DNA from 3 places in the Agarivorans sp. 1_MG-2023 genome. Region 3 is predicted to be linked to each of the others. Evidence: predicted binding sites of a transcription regulator. Region 3 holds the regulator's gene; each other region holds the start of a gene.
The links. Region 3 encodes LexA, which represses DNA repair genes until DNA is damaged. Its sites were predicted from a motif close to TACTGTATNNNNATACAGTA; they were not measured.
Positions count from the first base shown of each region.

Region 1: the regulator LexA is predicted to act here: its motif matches at 2,085-2,104, upstream of Q4592_RS01470 (YebG family protein).
Region 2: the regulator LexA is predicted to act here: its motif matches at 2,121-2,140, upstream of imuA (translesion DNA synthesis-associated protein ImuA).

Region 1 is NZ_JAUOSJ010000001.1:379,031-385,453, reverse strand. Features, by position in the region: gene prc (carboxy terminal-processing peptidase) at 1-588, opposite strand, end outside; gene proQ (RNA chaperone ProQ) at 617-1,246, opposite strand; gene Q4592_RS01475 (GAF domain-containing protein) at 1,328-1,807, opposite strand; gene Q4592_RS01470 (YebG family protein) at 1,811-2,071, opposite strand; gene Q4592_RS01465 (paraquat-inducible protein A) at 2,239-2,805, shown strand; gene Q4592_RS01460 (paraquat-inducible protein A) at 2,789-3,397, shown strand; gene Q4592_RS01455 (PqiB family protein) at 3,384-5,987, shown strand; gene rsmF (16S rRNA (cytosine(1407)-C(5))-methyltransferase RsmF) at 5,954-6,423, shown strand, end outside.
Region 2 is NZ_JAUOSJ010000001.1:235,917-242,339, forward strand. Features, by position in the region: gene Q4592_RS00845 (error-prone DNA polymerase) at 1-35, opposite strand, end outside; gene Q4592_RS00850 (DNA polymerase Y family protein) at 35-1,417, opposite strand; gene imuA (translesion DNA synthesis-associated protein ImuA) at 1,444-2,070, opposite strand; gene fbp (class 1 fructose-bisphosphatase) at 2,292-3,308, shown strand; gene Q4592_RS00865 (DUF1853 family protein) at 3,311-4,129, opposite strand; gene Q4592_RS00870 (DUF2517 family protein) at 4,266-4,469, shown strand; gene Q4592_RS00875 (Nif3-like dinuclear metal center hexameric protein) at 4,547-5,299, shown strand; gene Q4592_RS00880 (bacterioferritin-associated ferredoxin) at 5,371-5,562, shown strand; gene Q4592_RS00885 (hypothetical protein) at 5,576-6,423, opposite strand, start outside.
Region 3 is NZ_JAUOSJ010000016.1:41,265-47,687, reverse strand. Features, by position in the region: gene plsB (glycerol-3-phosphate 1-O-acyltransferase PlsB) at 1-2,028, opposite strand, end outside; gene Q4592_RS19280 (hypothetical protein) at 2,273-2,962, shown strand; gene Q4592_RS19275 (GNAT family N-acetyltransferase) at 2,994-3,476, opposite strand; gene lexA (transcriptional repressor LexA) at 3,593-4,237, shown strand; gene coxB (cytochrome c oxidase subunit II) at 4,566-5,633, shown strand; gene ctaD (cytochrome c oxidase subunit I) at 5,645-6,423, shown strand, end outside.

The sequences.
Region 1 (6,423 bases), on a different contig from region 3:
GTTATAGCGTTTAGCTAACACCTCTACAATTTTGTCGTGATCTCGACCCGCAAGCTTTAAGTTAAGCGCATCGTACTTAACCTTTAAACGCCACAGCTCTTTTATCTCTGCTTGGGTTTTAGGCCAGTCTGCTTCACTGCGGTCAAATTGGAAATCTTCGTCTTTAGTGAAATCCATCGGCTCATCGAGAACCTGTAATGAATAGACTAATTGCTGGTAACGACGTTTAAGGGACAAATCAAACATTGAGTAAAGCGGTTCTAAACGCCCAGCTGGAATGTCTTGATCTAAACTAAATCGGTAGCGTTCGAAGCGAAGAAAGTCTTCCTCAAGAAACAAGCTGCGATTGTAATCGAGCTGTTGTACGAACTTATCAAACATTTCGCTGGAAAGTTCATCATCGAACGGAACACTGCGGTAGTGTGAACGAGAGTATAAAGCGCTGATCCTTTTAGCCGCGGTTGCATGTTGGCTTTGCTGGCTTAATGTGGGTAGCGCGTCTTGTCCTAATGTAGGCGTTTGAGCCAACAACAGAGTTGAGTAACTAAGCGTTAAAAAAAATAGCCACAGACGGCTCAAATATTTCATAGGCACCTATTCTCACTACTAAAAACGATTATGCGACGATATGTTCTGCTTTAACTTTAACTAACATACCGCTTTTAAGTGTAACAGCAATGCCATCTTTTGTTACTTCTGAGATCTGGCCCGGCATTGGTGTTTTTCCAACCAATACACGCACTTGCTTCCCAGCAACTAAATCTTTACTGTCGATTTTTTCAATCGGCTTTTTCTCTACCGCTGGTTTATTAGTACTTTGTTTCGGTTTACTAGTACGTTTAAATTCAGCTTTAGCCTTACGTTCGCCAGATTTATTTTTGTCGGCTTTTTCGGCCTGCGCTTTCTTGTTAGCAAAAGCTTTATCTTTGCTTTCTTTCAAGGTTTTTTGCGCGTGTTCTACATGCTCTTGCTCAATTTCAGCACCTTCAACACCGTCTAAGTCAACTCGCTTAGAACCCACTTTAACGCCATGTAGGTAGCGCCAGCTTGAAGTGTATTGGCGCAGTGCCGAGCGAAGTACAGTATTACTAACTTTCTCGTCTTCTTTTAGACGTTCAGCTAAATCCTGAAAAATACCAATTTTAAGTGGCTTAGCTTCACCTTCTGTAGAGAAACAGTTAGGAAATTGCATTGCCAAATATTGAATGACTTCTTTACTATTTTTCAGTTTATTAGTTTGTTCCATGATGACCTTTCTTAAACATCTCTTCTGGTACAGCGACAGGGCTGATTTCGGCTATTATAGTGAGCGTATATTGAAAAGCCATTAAAAATGCACATCCGCCAAGTTATTTTCCAGCACGTTAACTAAATGCTCGATACCAATTTGGTCATCGGCACCAAAACGGGAAAGCTTAGGACTATCAATATCGATTACCCCAAAGAGTTGCCCATTTAAACGGAATGGCACCACAATTTCAGACTCACTCGCGCTATCACAAGCAATGTGGCCAGGAAAACTATGCACATCAGCCACTCTTAGAGTTTCTTGCTGAGCAAAGGCCTCGCCACACACACCTTTACCTACAGTAATAGAGGTACAAGCAGGTTTACCCTGGAACGGGCCCAAAAATAATGTGTCTTTGTTTTGGTTTGTTAAATAACAACCAACCCAATTTATATCGCTTAGCTCTAGCCACAATAAAGCAGAAAAATTTGCTAAGTTTGATATGTAAGGTAGGTCTTTGTCTAAAATAGCGTCTAACTGTTTGCCAAGCGTGATATAACGTGTTGATACCTGTTCCAAGCTTTAAGCCTCTTCTTCTATCATTGATGGCTCAAACTCTTGGCCCTTTAGCACCTGTTGTAAAGCGTTGCGCTGCGATGAAAGGTAAAAACCTAAGTTTTCTGCTTGTTGCTCGTTAAGTTTTGGCTCTGCGTGCTTAATCAACAATGTAAGTTGATCGGCAACATCTAACATTTTGTCGTAGTTATCGGCTTCTTTCTTTGAGCTAAAAGTCATTTTCTCTACACCGTTCCGTTCGACGACATATTTAATAATTACAGCCACCGCTGCCTCCATTTACTGTTTTTATATACAGGATAGTATGCATCATTCATTTTTAAACTACTAGTGACAAATTTTTACAGCATAGTTGGCTCGACTTGGCTAATATGTAGATTATGAAATCTTCTGAGTTATCAAAGCTATCCATTTGCCCAAGTTGTGATCTTTTAGTGGATACGCACGCCCATTGCAGAGCCGGTAAAGTTCTTATTTGCCCACGCTGTAAGCATACCTTAGCGCGAGGTAACAGAGCCCGATTTTCTAGCCAATTTGCACTCGCCGTTACCTGCTTAATTATGGTGTCTCTTGCTAATACTTACCCTTTATTAAGCTTTACATTCTTGGGAATACCCAGCTCAGCTAACATTCTTCGTGGCACAGTATTGCTGTTGGAGCACGGCTATTACCTAGTAGGTTTTGCTGTTGTTATCGCCAGTTTCATTGCACCAATAATGCTTTTTAGCCTTATTTGTTACACATCGTTGTCGTTAAGCAAGGGCTGGAAAGCGCCAGGTCTTGCCACTGCGTTGCATTTTCAAGATGATTTGATTCACTGGAGCATGATTGAGGTTTATATCGTCAGCTTTTTAGTCGCCCTAGTAAAACTGGTTGAATATGCAGATATTGATTTAGGTTATGGCCTCTGGTGTATATGTATTACGCTATTGTTATCTACTCGTTTAATTCAACGAATAGAACCAGCAGAGTACTGGGAGCGCTATGTACACATCCGCTAAGCAAATGGGTTTAAAGCTCTGTAGACACTGCAAACTTTCTATGTCCGAAGAGCAAACTCATTGCCAACGCTGTCATATGCGAGTGCATACCAGAACCCCAAACAGCCTGCAAAAGTGTTGGGCATTTGTTATCGCTGCTACAGTAGGCCTTTTCCCCGCCAATCTAATGCCTATTACCGTGCTAAGTACCCGCGGAGCGCCTCAATACGAAACAATAATGTCTGGTGTAATTAGTTTAATAAAAGACGACATGGTAGGCATTGCCATCGTCGTTTTTGTAGCCAGTATTGTTGTTCCAGTTATGAAACTTGTTGGCTTAATCGTGATTATGCTCAGCTTGCAATTCAAGATGAATTTAGATAATCGACAACGTATTGTTATTTATAGGATAATTGACATTATCGGCAAATGGTCGATGCTTGATCTGTTTGTACTGTCAATTATGATTGCGGTTTTCGAACGTAACAATTTAGTTGGAGTAGAAGCCGGGCCCGGCGCTACTGCGTTTGGTGCAGTTGTGTTGTTAACACTATTTGCTGCTAAGTCATTCGACACAAGAATTATATGGGATAAACAACTTGAACAACGCTAGCGCTCCAGAGATTAAAAAAGAACGCGTAATCTCCCCTATTTGGTTGCTGCCTATTTTAGCGATAGTGCTAGGAGCATGGCTACTATTTAAAGCATGGTCGGAAGCCGGTGTAAAAATTGACATTGTGTTCGAAAGTGCCAAAGGTATTACTGCAGGGCAAACACAGTTGTTCTATCAGGGTTTAGATATCGGCGTAGTTAAGTCAGTCGCATTAGCCCCTAAATTGGAAGGGGTAATAGTAAAAGCAGAAGTTAAAAGAGAAGCCGAACAACTTTTAAAAGCTGACAGCCAATTTTGGTTAGTGACACCGAAGGCCTCAATTACAGAAATTAGTGGTTTAGATGCCTTAGTATCTGGCAACTACATAGAACTAAACCCTGGCACAGGGAAATATGACGACAGTTTTGTTGCCCTCTCGGAACCGCCAAACATCATTAGAGGTAAAGGTCTGAACGTGCGACTAAGCGCTGACGATTTAGGCTCTCTAAATATCGGCTCCGCGATTTACTTTAAAAAGATTAAAGTTGGTGAGGTTCAACGTTACCAACTTACAGACGAACACAAAGTAGAATTTGATATTCAAATAAGGCCTCAGTTCGCTCATTTAGTGAAAATAAATACGCGCTTTTGGAATGTGAGTGGCTTTGAGGCAGATATTTCCCTAGACGGAATGCAGATAAGCAGCGAGAGCTTAGCCAGTGTTATTTCTGGTGGTGTAAGTTTTGACAGTCCTCTTCAATCTGCCATTGCCACAAAAGGGCAAAGCTTTACCCTCTACGATAACTTAAAGGATTCTCACCGCGGCAAACCGATTCAAATTAGTATGCAACAGCAAAATGGATTGGTGGCAGGTAGGAGTAAACTAATTTATCGAGGCGCTAACATTGGTTTTATTAGCGAAATTATAAACAACGGCAGTCATGACCAGTTTACTGCTAAAGCCTTGGTTGAGCCCAAATACGAAGATTTGTTTAATAGCTCTACTCAACTTGTTCTTATCAAACCCGAAATTGGCTTAAATGGCGTTAAAAATATAGGGGCCTTAGTCGGCGCTAAGCAGATAGAAGTTATTGCCGACCAAGGAGAGCTTGCTACACAATTTGAGCTATCTTTAGCCCCTAAGCCACCACAGGGCAGTAAAGCCTTCACGCTGACTACTGATAACGTTAAAGGTGTGAGCTCAGGTAGCCCTATTGTCTACAATGGACTAACCATAGGTAAAGTTCTTGCGCTAACCCTAAAAAACCGAAGTTTTGAGTTATCGACATATATCGCACCAGAATTCGCAAGCCTACTCACCATTAATTCTCGTTTCTATAACCAAAGTCCATTAGCAGTAGAAGCAGACTTGAATGGCATCACTGTAGAAAGCAGTGGTTTAAGCGGATTTATACAGTCTCCTATTATTTTGTTACCTGGGCAGTCCAAAAAGTCTAGCACCAGTAAAACGTTCCGATTGCATCACAACAAACAAGCCGCTTTGCTTTCTAAAGAAAAAGCGCTGGCTCCGCTTAAGCTTACGGTAAACACTGACTATTTAGGTTCTTTAGCTGAAGGGGCACCAGTACTATATCGACGTGTACCGGTGGGTAAAGTAGATTCTTATCAGCTACTTAAAGATGGGAAAATAGAAGTTGAGCTAGAAATCTACGGTAATTACCGTTACCTAGTCACTGATAACACGCGTTTTTGGCATGCCTCTGGCCTAGAAATTAAAGCCAGTTTAGAAGGATTAACGGTAAATAGTGAGTCATTAAAATCACTCGTGTTAGGCGGTATAAGCTTTGACCAATTCGACGAATTGGCTAAAGAAACCCAGCGCACTATTTATAAATCAAAACAATTGGCGACTAAACGGCACTTAAATATCGCCCTATCTACTCAAGATAGCCACGGCATATACAACAACATGCCAATTAAATACCAAGGCCAGCAGATTGGTAAAATCACCCAACTGAGATTTAGTGAAGACTTAAGCACATTAACGGCAAGTGCTGAGCTAGATTTCCCTTATTATCGCAACTTCGCACGCAGTGGCAGCTTGTATTGGCAAGAAAGTGCATCGATTAGCTTATCTGAAGTGAAAAATTTGGATACTTTGGTCAAAGGCGATTTTATTAACGCATTGCCTGGTAAAGGGAAACCGCTTCAAACATTTAAGCTGTTAAAAGAGGTGCCTAATACCGACAAGGGTTCACTACATGTGTGGTTAAGCTCAAGCCATTTTGGCTCTCTCAAAATAGGCAGCCCGGTATTATATAAACAGTATAAAGTGGGCACTGTTGATAAAGCGAAATTAGAACTGGATGGCTCAAAAATTCTAGCGCGACTCAATATTGACTCAAATTATCGCCATTTAGTTAGGGCTAATAGTGTATTTTGGAATGCCTCAGGAGTGGATGTAAAACTTGGATTAGGCGGGGCAGATATTCGTCTTGATTCAATGGAAACCCTGTTAACTGGGGGTATTGCCTTCGCGACTCCAGAAACAACGCCGTTGGCCGAATCAGCAAATGATAACGATAAATATCAATTACAGTCCACATACGACGAAAAATGGCTACAATGGAGCCCTTCTATTCAACCTTAGACCTATTCGTTTTGACTAAACCAATTAACTTCCCAGCCAAATTCATAGAGCGCATTGAAAAAGACCTTCCCAGCGACCTGAGTTTGGCTAGCTTTAAAGCGATTTGCCAGCAACCAATGCGCAAAAGTATTAGGGTTAATACCTTAAAAACCGATGTGCAGCAGTTTACTCAGTTAGCTAAGAATAATGGCTGGCAACTAGAACCCATCCCCTGGTGCGAAGAAGGCTTTTGGATTGAACGTGAAAACGAGAACGTCTCTTTAGGTAACACAGCTGAACATATGGCTGGACTGTTTTACATCCAAGAAGCTAGCTCCATGTTACCGGTAAGCGCCCTATTTCATTGCTTTGATGCTAACAACGATAGTCTGTTGTTAGACGCAGCCGCAGCGCCCGGGTCCAAAACCACTCAAATGGCCGCCAAGCTTAAGGGGCA
Region 2 (6,423 bases), on a different contig from region 3:
TGTGCGTTAAGCTCAGCAAAAGGGAGAGTACTCATTAGGCAAACCAGCCATGTAAAAACCATTGTTTATTTTCATGGCAAATCCACGCTATGCCTTGCTGCGGGCATTGCGCCATATAGTAATCTCGATTAATGCTTTGTTCGTCCCACCAACCACTGGCGATACGCTCTGGCGGCGAAAGCAACGTGAAGTGCCGAATATTAATAGGTTTTAACTGGGGCAATAGCCAGCAGGGCCGAGGAAACAGACTCGGGTAGTTAAGCATATCTTGCTGTTGTAGGGGTAAATACTGGCTGGCACGCTCGGGGCGATAATCGGCTTGGCAACTTAAGCGGCTGATGGTGTGCTCGCCTAAACGTACGCTGAGCTGATCAAACAATAAGTTGTCATCGCTGGATTGCTGCTGTTCAAATAGGCTACTCACCTCACTACCTAGGGGATAAAGCGCCTGGCAATAAAGGGAAAATTCGAGCACCGCCGCAGGCAGGCGTAGCGTTTCTAGTTTTAGCCTAAATAGGGCTAACCAATCTTGGCTGGTTTGTAATAAGCGAGCGCTTTTAAGGCTTACTTGCTCACTGGGTTTATCGCGAAAAGATAAAGTAAGCAGTAAGGTGTTACTGCATAGCTGGCGCTGCCTTAACCACTGCTGTAAATGCTGGCAGGCTTGCTTGAGGGGAAAGCTTAAACCTTGAATAGTGTGAGTTTCACTTAATAAGGGGAAACGCTGTTGATAGCAGGCCTTTGTTTGAATAAAAGTAAGCGGCGTATTTTGCAAACCCAGGGCTTGGTCTAGAGTACCTAAGCTCTCTTCACCAAGGCGTTTACGCAATTCGGGACGGGGCAGGTTGCTAAGCTGTTTGATGGTATACAAACCCATTGCCTGCAAGCTAGTGACTTGGGCACTAGGAAGATCGCTATAACTTAAAGCGAGGTCGGGCAAATGTTTGGTACCTGTTTCAGGGTGCTTTATATCTTGCGAGCGCACTAACCAACGCGCGGCTATGGCTGTTTCTGCGTAAGCGATCCGAAAACTAACTTGCTGGCGCTGATAATGCTCTGCTAGTTGTTTTAGGTGCTTTTCCGGTTGCTGGTAAATACTCAGCATGCCAGCCCCGCTGATGTATAAACCTTGCTCTTCATGTAAAGCCACTTGAGCACAATACTGTAAAGCTTGTTGAGCCAAGCTGTCGAAATAGGCCTCGCACGATAAATCGGCTTGTTCGTACAAATGTAATTGTGGCGCTAGTTGGTAGGCTGTGTTCAGAGAGCTACCTAAATATACACCTAGCTGATAAGCGACTTGGTTAAGTTGAATGATCTGCTTGTTGTGATGAATCGCCAAGGCGTGCTCAGCGGGGTGCTCGCGCTGTAGTAAGTCCAGCGCGAGCTGAGGAAAATCAAGGTAAATCCAGTACATGTGTTGCTTGCATCATTAGCACTGGCTTAATTAAGTCGTGGCATGCTTTGCTCGTAGAGCGGCGCGCCACCACGGCGTTTTAGCAAGTGGTAGTTAATTTGGTTAGGCGCCTTACTAGGGTGCAGGGCCATTCGTACACTGGCGCTAGAGCTTTGCTGTTGTTGCTGTAGCGGTCTAAATAAATAACTTAGGCTGTCGCCTTGTTCTGCAGCCAGTTGTAAACGGCGACTGGCTTTTAAATCTAAGCCATCTACCCAACCTAATACCGCACTGCATGAGCCACTTTTTAGGGCTCGCTCAATGGTCCACGTTATATCGCTACATTGCTCTGGGCGAATAACAATCACTTTGCTTATGTCTACGCCATGTTGTTGTAGGGCAGGCGCGTTAGGCATAAATGGCGGTGCTACCCAAATGATCCAGCGAGATTGTTGACTCAATTTTGCCAGAGCAGGAAGCAGCAACTGTAATTCGCCAATACCGTGTTGCTGATAAAGCACCTCGGTAATACCGCCTTGTGGCCAGCCATGGTTAGGTAGCTGTTGGTCAAGCTGTTCAAAGCCACTTGAATGAACGTCAAGATGACTGTGTTGCCATTGGCTGCCTTGCCATACCTTGTTGCTTTGTAGCAGTTGTTCAATTTGTTGTGCCATTGTTCGCTCCATGCTCTAAGTCAATGTCGAAGTTTAACTGTGTTTTTATACAGTGTATGGATATACAGTATTACCTGTTCAAAGAATTTGCAAATATTTTTTTCAATTATATGTATGACAATTAGCCCTCGGCGCTAGTAATTTTTCGTAAATACTTGCAAAATAACATTGAGGACTGAAAAGGTTTTCATTAGGAAGCGTGCTAATAAATAGGGATAAAAATGATAACTCTTGGTGAATACATAATAGAAAAACAACACCAGTTTCCCGATGCAACAGGGGAGCTAACCCAGCTGTTGGGGGCTATTCGTTTAGCTTCTAAAGTCGTTAACCGTGAAATCAACAAAGCCGGCCTGGTTGATATTATTGGTGCCACGGGCATTGAAAACGTTCAAGGAGAGGTACAACAAAAGCTAGATTTGTATGCGAACGAGAAATTTAAAGCGGCCTTAGAAGCCCGTGGTGAGGTATGTGGTGTAGCCTCTGAAGAAGAAGATGAGTTTGTGAGTTTTGATAGCTCGCGCTCCATAGACAGTAAATACGTCGTATTGATGGATCCTTTAGATGGTTCGTCGAATATTGATGTAAATGTATCAGTAGGCACCATTTTTTCTATCTATAAGCGTATCAGTCCCTGTGGTACGCCTGCAGTATTAGAAGATTTTTTACAGCCGGGTAACCAGCAAGTGGCAGCAGGTTATGTGGTATACGGCTCCTCAACCATGTTGGTATATACCACGGGCCATGGGGTTCACGGTTTTACTTGCGACCCATCGCTAGGGGTGTTTTATTTATCTCACGAGAATATGTCCATTCCAGAAGATGGTGTGATTTATTCAATTAACGAAGGTAACTATCTTAAGTTTCCTACAGGCGTGAAAAAATACCTTAAGTACTGCCAAGAAATAGAACCGGACACTAAGCGCCCATATACCTCGCGTTACATTGGCTCGTTGGTCTCTGATTTTCACCGTAATTTATTAAAAGGCGGGATTTATATATATCCTTCTACGGCTTCGGCACCAGAGGGTAAGTTACGCTTATTATATGAATGTAACCCAATGGCCTTTTTGATTGAGCAGGCAGGTGGTAAAGCCAGCGATGGCTTTGATCGGATTATGGACATTGTTCCTAGCGAGCTTCATCAGCGTATTCCGTTTTTCTGCGGCAGTACCCAGATGGTAGAAACCGTAGAAGGCATGATGCGTGAATATTCCTCTGAAGAGCGAAAGCGCTAAATTTACCGGCTATGTAGCTTAGCATTTGCCCTAACGAGCCAATCGTTAGGGCAAATGAATATTCGTTTGGCAGATTGTTGGCCATTTTTAGGTAGGTACAACTGTACTGGTCCTTTACTGAGGTCTAAGTCTTTTTCACAATCGCTGAGATGATAAGCCGCTGGATTTAACCATTGCTGCTTAGTTAAACGCTTCCACTGGCTTTGCTGCATGTGTTGCCAGTGCTGAAGGTCATACCAATGAAGATCTTGTGGTTGAGTGTGCTTAGGATCAGCAAGTTTAAATAAATAACCCGGTAATAAAATCCGCTGTTTAAATGTGTAATTGGGGTAGGGGCTGCGCAGTTTTTGAATCTGCGGATGACGGCCAAGCGGTAGCTGCTTTAGTAATAGTTTACTGAGCTTATTGTTGAGCCGATCTTGCTGGTTGGGCCCTAAATAATGTTCACTCTGCGGAGATGATTGAGTGGCTAGGTAAAACTTTACCGCCAGTTCCCAATGTTCTATCTGTTGCTGCGAATGATTAAGCAATAGAAAATCGATAGCTCCTTGAGTGCGACCATCTTGTTGCACCGCTACATTGTCGGCCAATAACTGCCAATCGGGATGAAGCGCAATTAAACTGCGCCACAGCTGCTCAAAGTACAAGCCTAAACGAGGATTAACATCAACTTGCTCGGCTAATGCTAAATGCTGCTCTAGTGCTTGCTGCCAGCTTTTTTGCCAATCCTTATCTACGGTAAAAGGAAGCGGGTGAATACCTAGTAGAGCAGGGGCGTGTAAACACCAACGTAAATCCTCAATGAAACTCTGCCTATCCAAAAATGTTATTCCTTTGTTATTTTTTTACATCTTTTTAAACCAATAGCTTTTTATTTCGACGTTTTCTACGGTTTTTGTAGTTTTATTACTAAATGTTGGCTACTATTTAGTGGTCAAACCAGTCGAGGTGTTCGAAATGAGTAAGCAATTTTCTACCAGCATTATCATCGTTCGTCGTATCGCGTTATTTCTAGTTGGCCTAGTGTCTTTCCCTTTTGTAGCAATGGCTGGTGTTAGAGCGCCATTTTACAGCGCATTACACCGCCAGTGGATCAAACGTAACGATCGTCCAAGCTGGATGCAACAAGCAGAGCAAAACAGCCAGTTTGTATTGTTTTAAGTAAAGCCTACCAGCTAAAGCTTGTTTCTGATCGGGTCTGCTACTTACAATGTGCCAAACCATTGTGAGTTAATGTAATGAAAAATACCCGATTAGAAAACATATTAAACCAGCATTTAGAAAGCGTTAAGTTTAAAGACTATTGCCCTAATGGTCTGCAAGTTGAAGGCCGTGAGCAGGTTAAGCGAGTGGTTACAGGTGTTACTGCCTGCCAAGCCTTAATTGACCAAGCTATTGAAGTAAACGCCGATGCTATATTGGTTCATCATGGTTTTTTCTGGAAAAACGAAGCCGCAGTCGTTACCGGTATGAAACGCCGTCGTCTACAAGCGTTGTTAAATCACGATATCAACCTTTATGCTTATCACCTCCCATTAGATGTTCATCCCGAACTAGGCAATAACGCACAGTTAGCCAAGCGTTTGGGGATTACTTTAAAACGCGGTTTAGAGCCGTGGGATCCACGCAGTGTGGCAATGGTAGGCAAGCTCGCCGAACCTGTCTCAGGTGAAGCTTTTGCTGAGCGTATTGAACAAGTATTACAGCGTAAGCCTTTACACATCTCCAATCAGAAAAGTATTCAAAAAGTCGGTATTTGTACTGGTGGTGGTCAATCATATTTAACATTGGCCGCAGAGCAGGGCTTAGATGCCTTTATTAGCGGTGAGATATCGGAAAATACCGTACATACCGCCAGAGAGATGGGCATTGACTACTTTGCGGCGGGTCACCATGCTACCGAGCGCTACGGCGCACAAGCATTAGGTGAGTGGTTGGCTGTAGAGCATGGTCTTGATGTCAGCTTTATTGATATAGATAATCCAGTATAAACTGAAAAAGATATTGCGAATGATAATGGTTCGCAATATAATTGCTGTATTGTTATTAGTGAGGTGCAGCAATGTTTGTATGTTTATGCCACGGAGTTACCGACAAGCAAATTAAAGAAGCGGTGCAGCAAGGCTGCGAAAGCTTAGCCGATGTACGAGAAAAGCACGGTGTTGCGTCGCAATGTGGTAAATGTGCCAGAATGGCTAAAACCATCATTGATAAAGAATTAGAAATAACCCCAAAATACTACGAAGTAGCCTAACGTATTGGGCTACTTACTCCGCATCATCGCGGTGGATCAGCAAGTCAAAGCCTTTATCCCGCCAATATTGAATCAATTCAGATTGTACCCCTAAGATCGCCAGCGACACTTGCTGATCTTGGCAGCGTTGTTTTACGCTTTGCCAAAAAGCGCGGTTATCATTATTCACATTTAGCAAAATCCACATATCCAGTGAAATCACTAATACATCTACTAAATCTAATACCGTAGGGTGGTTTTTGAGTTGAGCTACTAAGTTAGGCTGCCAAGCTAATTTTACTTGTTGTTGCTTAATTCTTATCAGACTCGACAAATTATCCATGGGAAATTCAGGGCTAAAGGCCAGCATGATGTTGCTATAGTGCTTGGCAAGATGCGTTAGCTCTATGTTGTTTTTTAACAGCTCATATTTGAAGTGATGCCAATACACCGCGTTAACCGGTTCACTAAATTCGCGTGTTTCGTCGCTTCGTCGCTGCGTTTCTGGCCAGTCCCAATATCCTATTAGTTCATTTTCATAGGTACAGTGAATTAAGTAGTGGCTATGTTTAGTGGTATCGCTGAGCTGATTAAGTTTATGTCGATAGAGCCGGAAAAATTGACGGCTAAGGTAGGCAACTTGATGCGTAAACTGGTTATAAAGCAAAGACGTATAAAGATTTAAACCATAGTGTTTAGTGAGCAAAGTAATGCTGTTTTTAAGGGTAGATTGTTCTTGAAACAATAAAAACAAGCCAGGGCGGTGTAACACTGAGGCGAGACTTTCTATCACGTCGATGATTTCTGGGTCATCATCAAATACCGATACCACTACCAAATTAGCCTGCTGCAATAGCATTTGCACATTGTCTTGTTTAGCTT
Region 3 (6,423 bases):
GCTAATCAGTTTTAATGCTACAAACTCTTGTAAGTACTGCTCGGCGAGATCGCTCATATCATTCACTTGATAGCGCAAGAACAGCTCGCCTTTTAATAGCGGGTATAGCTGTTCAAGTAAGCTAACCAACTGGTTACGACAAAGGCTGCGATGCTGGAGTAAAGCAGTAGCAATAAATGCCGGAATAATCATTAAGTGAATAATGTTATTGCGGTAAAAGTTAAGCAGCACTTGCTGTTTCTCATCAAGGCCGATTATTTCGCCTAAATAATCACTTCTTATTTCAAACTTATCTAAGCTGATGGTTTGGTCTAGTAAGGCCTCTGCGTCCAGCTCTGGAAGGGTAACGTGGTCACTGTAAGGCACGTTTTTAATCAATGAGGTACATAAGGTTATTTGCTTAACCAACTGCTTGCGCGGCAGTGCACGATTTTCTGCAGCGAGCAAAATAATGGCACTTAAGCACAAGCCATTCACTGCGGCGGCACTGTTGATGTTTTCCATCAATTGGTTAGAAATATCATTAACCGCAGGCACCAACCAAGTGGGCTTTAATCCATCTTCTGGATGCTCTCGCCACTCGGGTGCGAGTTTGTTTAAGCTTTGGTTTACGTTGATAGGCTCGCCAAAGTTTACGTAGCCATGGCCAAAATTACGCAGTTTACGCAGCATGCCAAACAGAGAAAATAGTGATTCTTTGTCTTTGGATTTGCCCTTTAACTCTTTGTAGTAAGTGCCTACTTCCATTACGTGTTCGTAACCAAAGTAAATGGGCACAATAGTGACGGGTCGCTCTAGTCCTCGCAGCATTGCTTGTACCGTCATGGCTAACATGCCGGTTTTGGGTGGAAGCAGGCGACCGGTGCGGCTACGCCCACCTTCGGTAAAGTATTCAACTGAATAACCGCGACTAAACAATTGGCCGAGGTATTCGCGAAAAACGGTTGAGTAGAGTTTGTTGCCCTTAAAACTGCGGCGAATAAAAAATGCACCGGCACGGCGAAAAAACGGTCCCGCTGGCCAAAAGTTAAGGTTTACACCTGCTGCAATGTGCGGTGGTACCATGCCCTGATGATAGAGCACATAAGACAACAGTAGGTAATCCATATGGCTGCGGTGGCAGGGGGCGAATACAATTTCGTGGCCCTCTTGAGCTAGCTGACGCACCTTTTCTGCGTGGTTAACTTCTATGCCTGAGTAGATTTTATTCCACACCCAACTTAACACCGACTCACCAATGCGAAGGTTACGATACGAAAAGTCGGCAGCAATTTCCTCTAGGTATTTTAAGGCTGCTTGGCGCGCTTCAGAATGGCTAATTTTTTTGGCTTTGGCTTCTTCAGCTATCGCTTCACGAATAATGGTTGAGGCGAGCAGTTGCTCAAACATATGACGACGGTTTGGCAGCTTAGGCCCGGTAGCGATCATTTGCATACGGCTAAAGTGGATTCGCGCTACGCGCGCTAACTTATGGCCAATACGCTTATCAGAACCTTGGCGCTGTGCCATATCCTTCAGTGATACCGGACGACTGAAGCGTATTAGGTTTTCGCGTCCTTTAAAAATCACTTGCCAAGTTTTCTTCAGAATGCCAGCTGGGCGTTCAGGCTTGCCGCCCATTAAGTCGTTAACACTCTCTCTGCCAGGGTAGCGATCCCAAAACAATTTAACAGGCACTAATTGTGCGTTATGGCTTTCATCGCTGCGGTGAATACTGAGAGCCGCGGTAAATTGGTCGATGGTCGCTTCTAGGGTTTCACCTTTACCATCCACTAAAAAGGCTACCCCTTGGTGGGCTTCACCGGCAAACATCACTGGCTCGAAGGGATCGGGCAGGCCAAGCTGTTTACAGGCAAGTTGTAAAGTAAGCACGTCAGCTAATGAGTTACTAGGAATGACGTAAATGATCGGTTGGCTTAGATCTAGATCGAACTCAGCAATCGGGTTTTGAGGGACAAACTTGCCGCGAGTAAAAAAGCCAATGATAGAGCGCAATATGGCCAATATTGGAGAGGGTAAATGTAACATCTCAAAGAGCTTATAGTGGTGAATGAATACAGGGCATAGAGTAGCAGACTTATCAAAATTTGGCTTTGATTTGATGCAAAATCTGCGTAAACAGTGGCTTGGAATATACTGCTGCTCCAAGCGAGAAAACTTACTCAAAGTAAGCTAGTTTTGCTGTGAATCTTTGCCTAATTAGAATTGGCTGCTATCGTTAAAATTGGTCACTCATGGTTTAGATTAGGCTTACCCGGCTAAGGAACCCATCATGAAATTGTTTACACGTGCGGCTATTTTTGGCATTTCACTACTTACCACTCCCTTTGTTCATGCTGCTTTTATTACTACTCAAGAAGCCGCTCTTGATAGCATTTATTCTCAAGCGACTTTTGGCCAAAACATCATTGATATCCGCATTGGTACCGCCACCGAATTGGTCTTTCCCGAGCTATTGGATATCACTACCCGCGCGGAGGTGAGCCAACTTTTTAGTCAGCATGTTGGCCCCTCTAATGTGGTCAATTTTTATTTTATCGACACAATTAGCGCCTGCGGCTCGCAAATCAATCGAGGGATAGTGGGTTGTGGGGAGTATTTTGGAAACGATTTTGTGGTTGAATCTAGTTACGCCGCCGGCAGTTTAGGCGGAGAGTTGCTTGCTCACGAGTTAGGCCACAATTTAGGCCTACCGCATTTGTCTGGCGCTTACCTAATGAATCCAAGTCTCAACAATCGCACATTAATTACCGAGCCAGAAGTTGAGCGCATCTTCCGTAGCCCTCTCGTTCAAAATGATAACGATTATTTCTGGATAGACATTAACCCTGTACTGATTGTTGCAGAGGCGACAAGAGTGAGTGAGCCAGCTTCGGTATTTTTATTTGCGGGGATGCTGGGAATGCTAGCTTGGCGTAAGCGAGAAAGGCGAACCCTAAGTTCGATTGGTTTTAGTCGATAATACTGTTTTTTATTGCAGTACTATTTTGCGCTTAAAGTTGCTTTAGCATCCAAACATCGCAGCCATTATGGGCTGTACCTTGTAAAGGTGCAGATAAGTGCTCAAAACCGAGGCTTTCGTAGAGTTTAATCGCTGCCGACATATTGCTAAGCGTGTCTAGGTAACAGCGAGTAAATCCCTGCTCTAAGGCAAATGCTAAACAGGCTAACGAGAGCTGTTTACCTAGACCTTGGCCTCTACCTTCTTCCAGCAAAAATAGTTTTTTTAACTCACTGGTATCTTTACTATCGGTAAAAGGCGCAATGCCGCAGCCGCCAACGACCATGCCATCTAACAAAGCGACCACATATCTACTTCGATTTTGCTGTGTATAGTGCTGACTCATGTTATCGACTTCAGCATCAGAGGGGCCAAAGCCTTCACCTACCGCGCCATATTCTTGGCCAACCTGTTTTATTATTCGCTGTAGATCTTGGTCATATTGGGCTGATATTTCGACTATCTCAATGGTCATTATTGCCTCCTATCACTTTGAATCAACAGTAACAAAATCAGAATTAATATAAAACCTTGCGTCAAAATGTATGCTGTATATACTAACAGTGTGCTGTATAAACTTACAGGTAGACTATGAAGCCCTTAACGCCCCGCCAAACAGAAGTGTTTGAACTTATTCGCCGCCATATTAACGATACTGGTATGCCTCCAACGCGTGCCGAAATTGCTAAAGAGCTAGGATTCCGCTCGGCTAATGCAGCAGAAGAACACCTTAGAGCTTTAGCTAAAAAAGGTGCGATTGAAATGATTCCTGGTGCGTCGCGAGGGATCCGTATTAGCGAAGCGTACTTGCCGGCTAGTGCAAATGAAGCCACTGTAGAGCCTGAGCCAGGCTTGCCGTTAATCGGTCAAGTTGCTGCGGGTGAGCCTATTTTGGCGCAGGAGCACGTTGAATCTCATTATGCCGTAGATGCTAACTTATTTAATCCGCATGCCGATTATTTACTGCGAGTACAGGGCATGAGCATGAAAGATATCGGCATTATGGATGGAGATCTATTAGCCGTGCATAAAACTACTCAGGTACACAATGGACAGGTGGTTGTGGCTCGTTTAGATGAAGATGTTACGGTTAAACGTTTTGAGCGTGACGGTAAGATGGTGTACTTACATCCCGAGAATGAAGAGTTATCAACCATTGAAGTTGATCTTGAATATCAGAACATCGAAATAGAAGGTTTAGCGGTAGGTATTATTCGCACTGCCGATTGGATGTAAGCCTTATTCAACAATAAGTTCCCCCATTTTGAAGCCCAAATCACTCTGATTTGGGCTTTTGTCGTTAACATCACATCTTTTGTCTTTATCCATAAAAATCTCAACAATGTATTTACATTTCTTTAACTTAGAGGTTAATTTATAAACAGTAGGTTGTATTTAGCTGTAATAGCCTATGCTTTTGGGGTGGGGATTTTCCCTTTATTCGCAGCTACTTTCCTAGCATGGAAAGTTGTTGTCGTTGGCTACTGCAAAGGAGAGCGCTGTGGGCCGATGGATTCAGCTATTAGTGCTGACATTTTTTTCGCCGCATTTGTTTGCGCAAGAGATGTCTTTCAATTTACGTCCTGGTGTTACTGCCATCAGTGAGCAAGTTTATGGCTTGCACATGACAATTTTTTATATTTGTTGTGCCATTGGTGTCTTGGTATTTGGCGCTATGTTTTGGTCGATTTACCATCACCGTAAATCCAAAGGAGCGGTTCCTGCTCAATTCCACGAAAGCACTAAAGTGGAAATAATTTGGACCATCATTCCCTTTATCATTTTGATAGGCATGGCGATTCCAGCCACTAAAACCTTACTGGCAATGGAAGATCCTTCCGATGCCGACATTACTATTCAAGTGACGGGTTCCCAGTGGAAGTGGCACTACAAGTACTTTGATCAAGATTTAGAGTTTTACAGTGTAATGGCGTCTGATTGGGATGAAGTAAACGGCAAACTGGAGAAGCGCAAAAACTATTTGCTTGAAGTCGACTACCCCTTAGTACTGCCAATCGGGAAAAAAGTCCGCTTCCTCATGACTTCAGAAGACGTTATTCACTCTTGGTGGGTGCCTGACTTTGCAGTTAAAAAAGATGCTAACCCGGGCTTTATTAATGAAGCATGGACCATCATTGATAAACCCGGCATTTACCGCGGCCAATGTGCTGAGCTATGTGGAAAAGACCATGGCTTTATGCCCATTGTTGTTATCGCCAAACCTCAAGCCGAATATGATGCTTGGTTGGCAGAGAAAGAAGCTGCTTATTTAGCCAAGCAAGCCCAAGAGCTTGAACTGGTGGCCATGACTATGCAGCAAGATGAGCTGATGTCATTAGGCGAAAAAGTGTATGAGAAAAGCTGTGCTGCTTGTCACCAAGTTAACGGCCTAGGTTTACCTGGCGTGTTCCCCGCTTTAAAAGACAGTCCAATCGCGTTAGGTGATGTGACTAAACATATTGAAGTAGTGGTAAATGGCGAGCCTGGCACAGCCATGCAAGCCTTTGGTAAACAGCTTGGTTTGAAAGAGCTAGCTGCGGTGATTACTTATGAGCGAAATGCTTGGGGTAATGATACGGGTGACTTAGTGCAGGCCAAGGATGTTGTGGCCGTTCAAAACGCAGCGCAGTAGGGAGACAGACAATGAGCACGATTAGTGACGTTCACTCAGACCATGAAGAACACCACCATGCCCCTCGCGGATTAATGCGTTGGGTACTAACCACTAACCATAAAGACATTGGTTCAATGTACTTATGGTTCAGCTTTGCCATGTTTATTGTTGGTGGAGCCATGGCGATGATTATTCGCGCCGAGCTGTTCCAACCAGGCTTGCAACTGGTTGAGCCTAATTTCTTTAATCAAATGACTACGGTGCATGGCCTTATCATGGTATTTGGTGCGGTGATGCCAGCCTTTACGGGCTTAGCTAACTGGTTAGTTCCAATGATGATTGGCGCGCCAGATATGGCATTGCCACGCATGAATAACTGGAGCTTTTGGATTTTACCCTTTGCTTTCAGCATTTTGTTGGCATCGCTGTTTATGGAAGGCGGCGGCCCCAACTTTGGTTGGACTTTTTACGCTCCGTTATCAACTAAATACAGCCCAGACAGTACCGCCCTATTTGTGTTTGCGATACACATTATGGGGATAAGTTCGATCATGGGAGCGATTAACGTGATTGTTACCATTATGAACTTACGCGCCCCAGGTATGACCTACATGAAGCTGCCGTTGTTTGTATGGACTTGGTTTATTACTGCCTTTTTGCTGATTGCGGTGATGCCAGTATTGGCGGGGGCGGTGACAATGGTGTTAACCGATAAATACTTTGGAACCTCCTTCTTTGACGCCGCGGGAGGGGGAGACCCAGTGTTGTTCCAGCATATTTTCTGGTTCTTCGGCCATCCTGAAGTTTA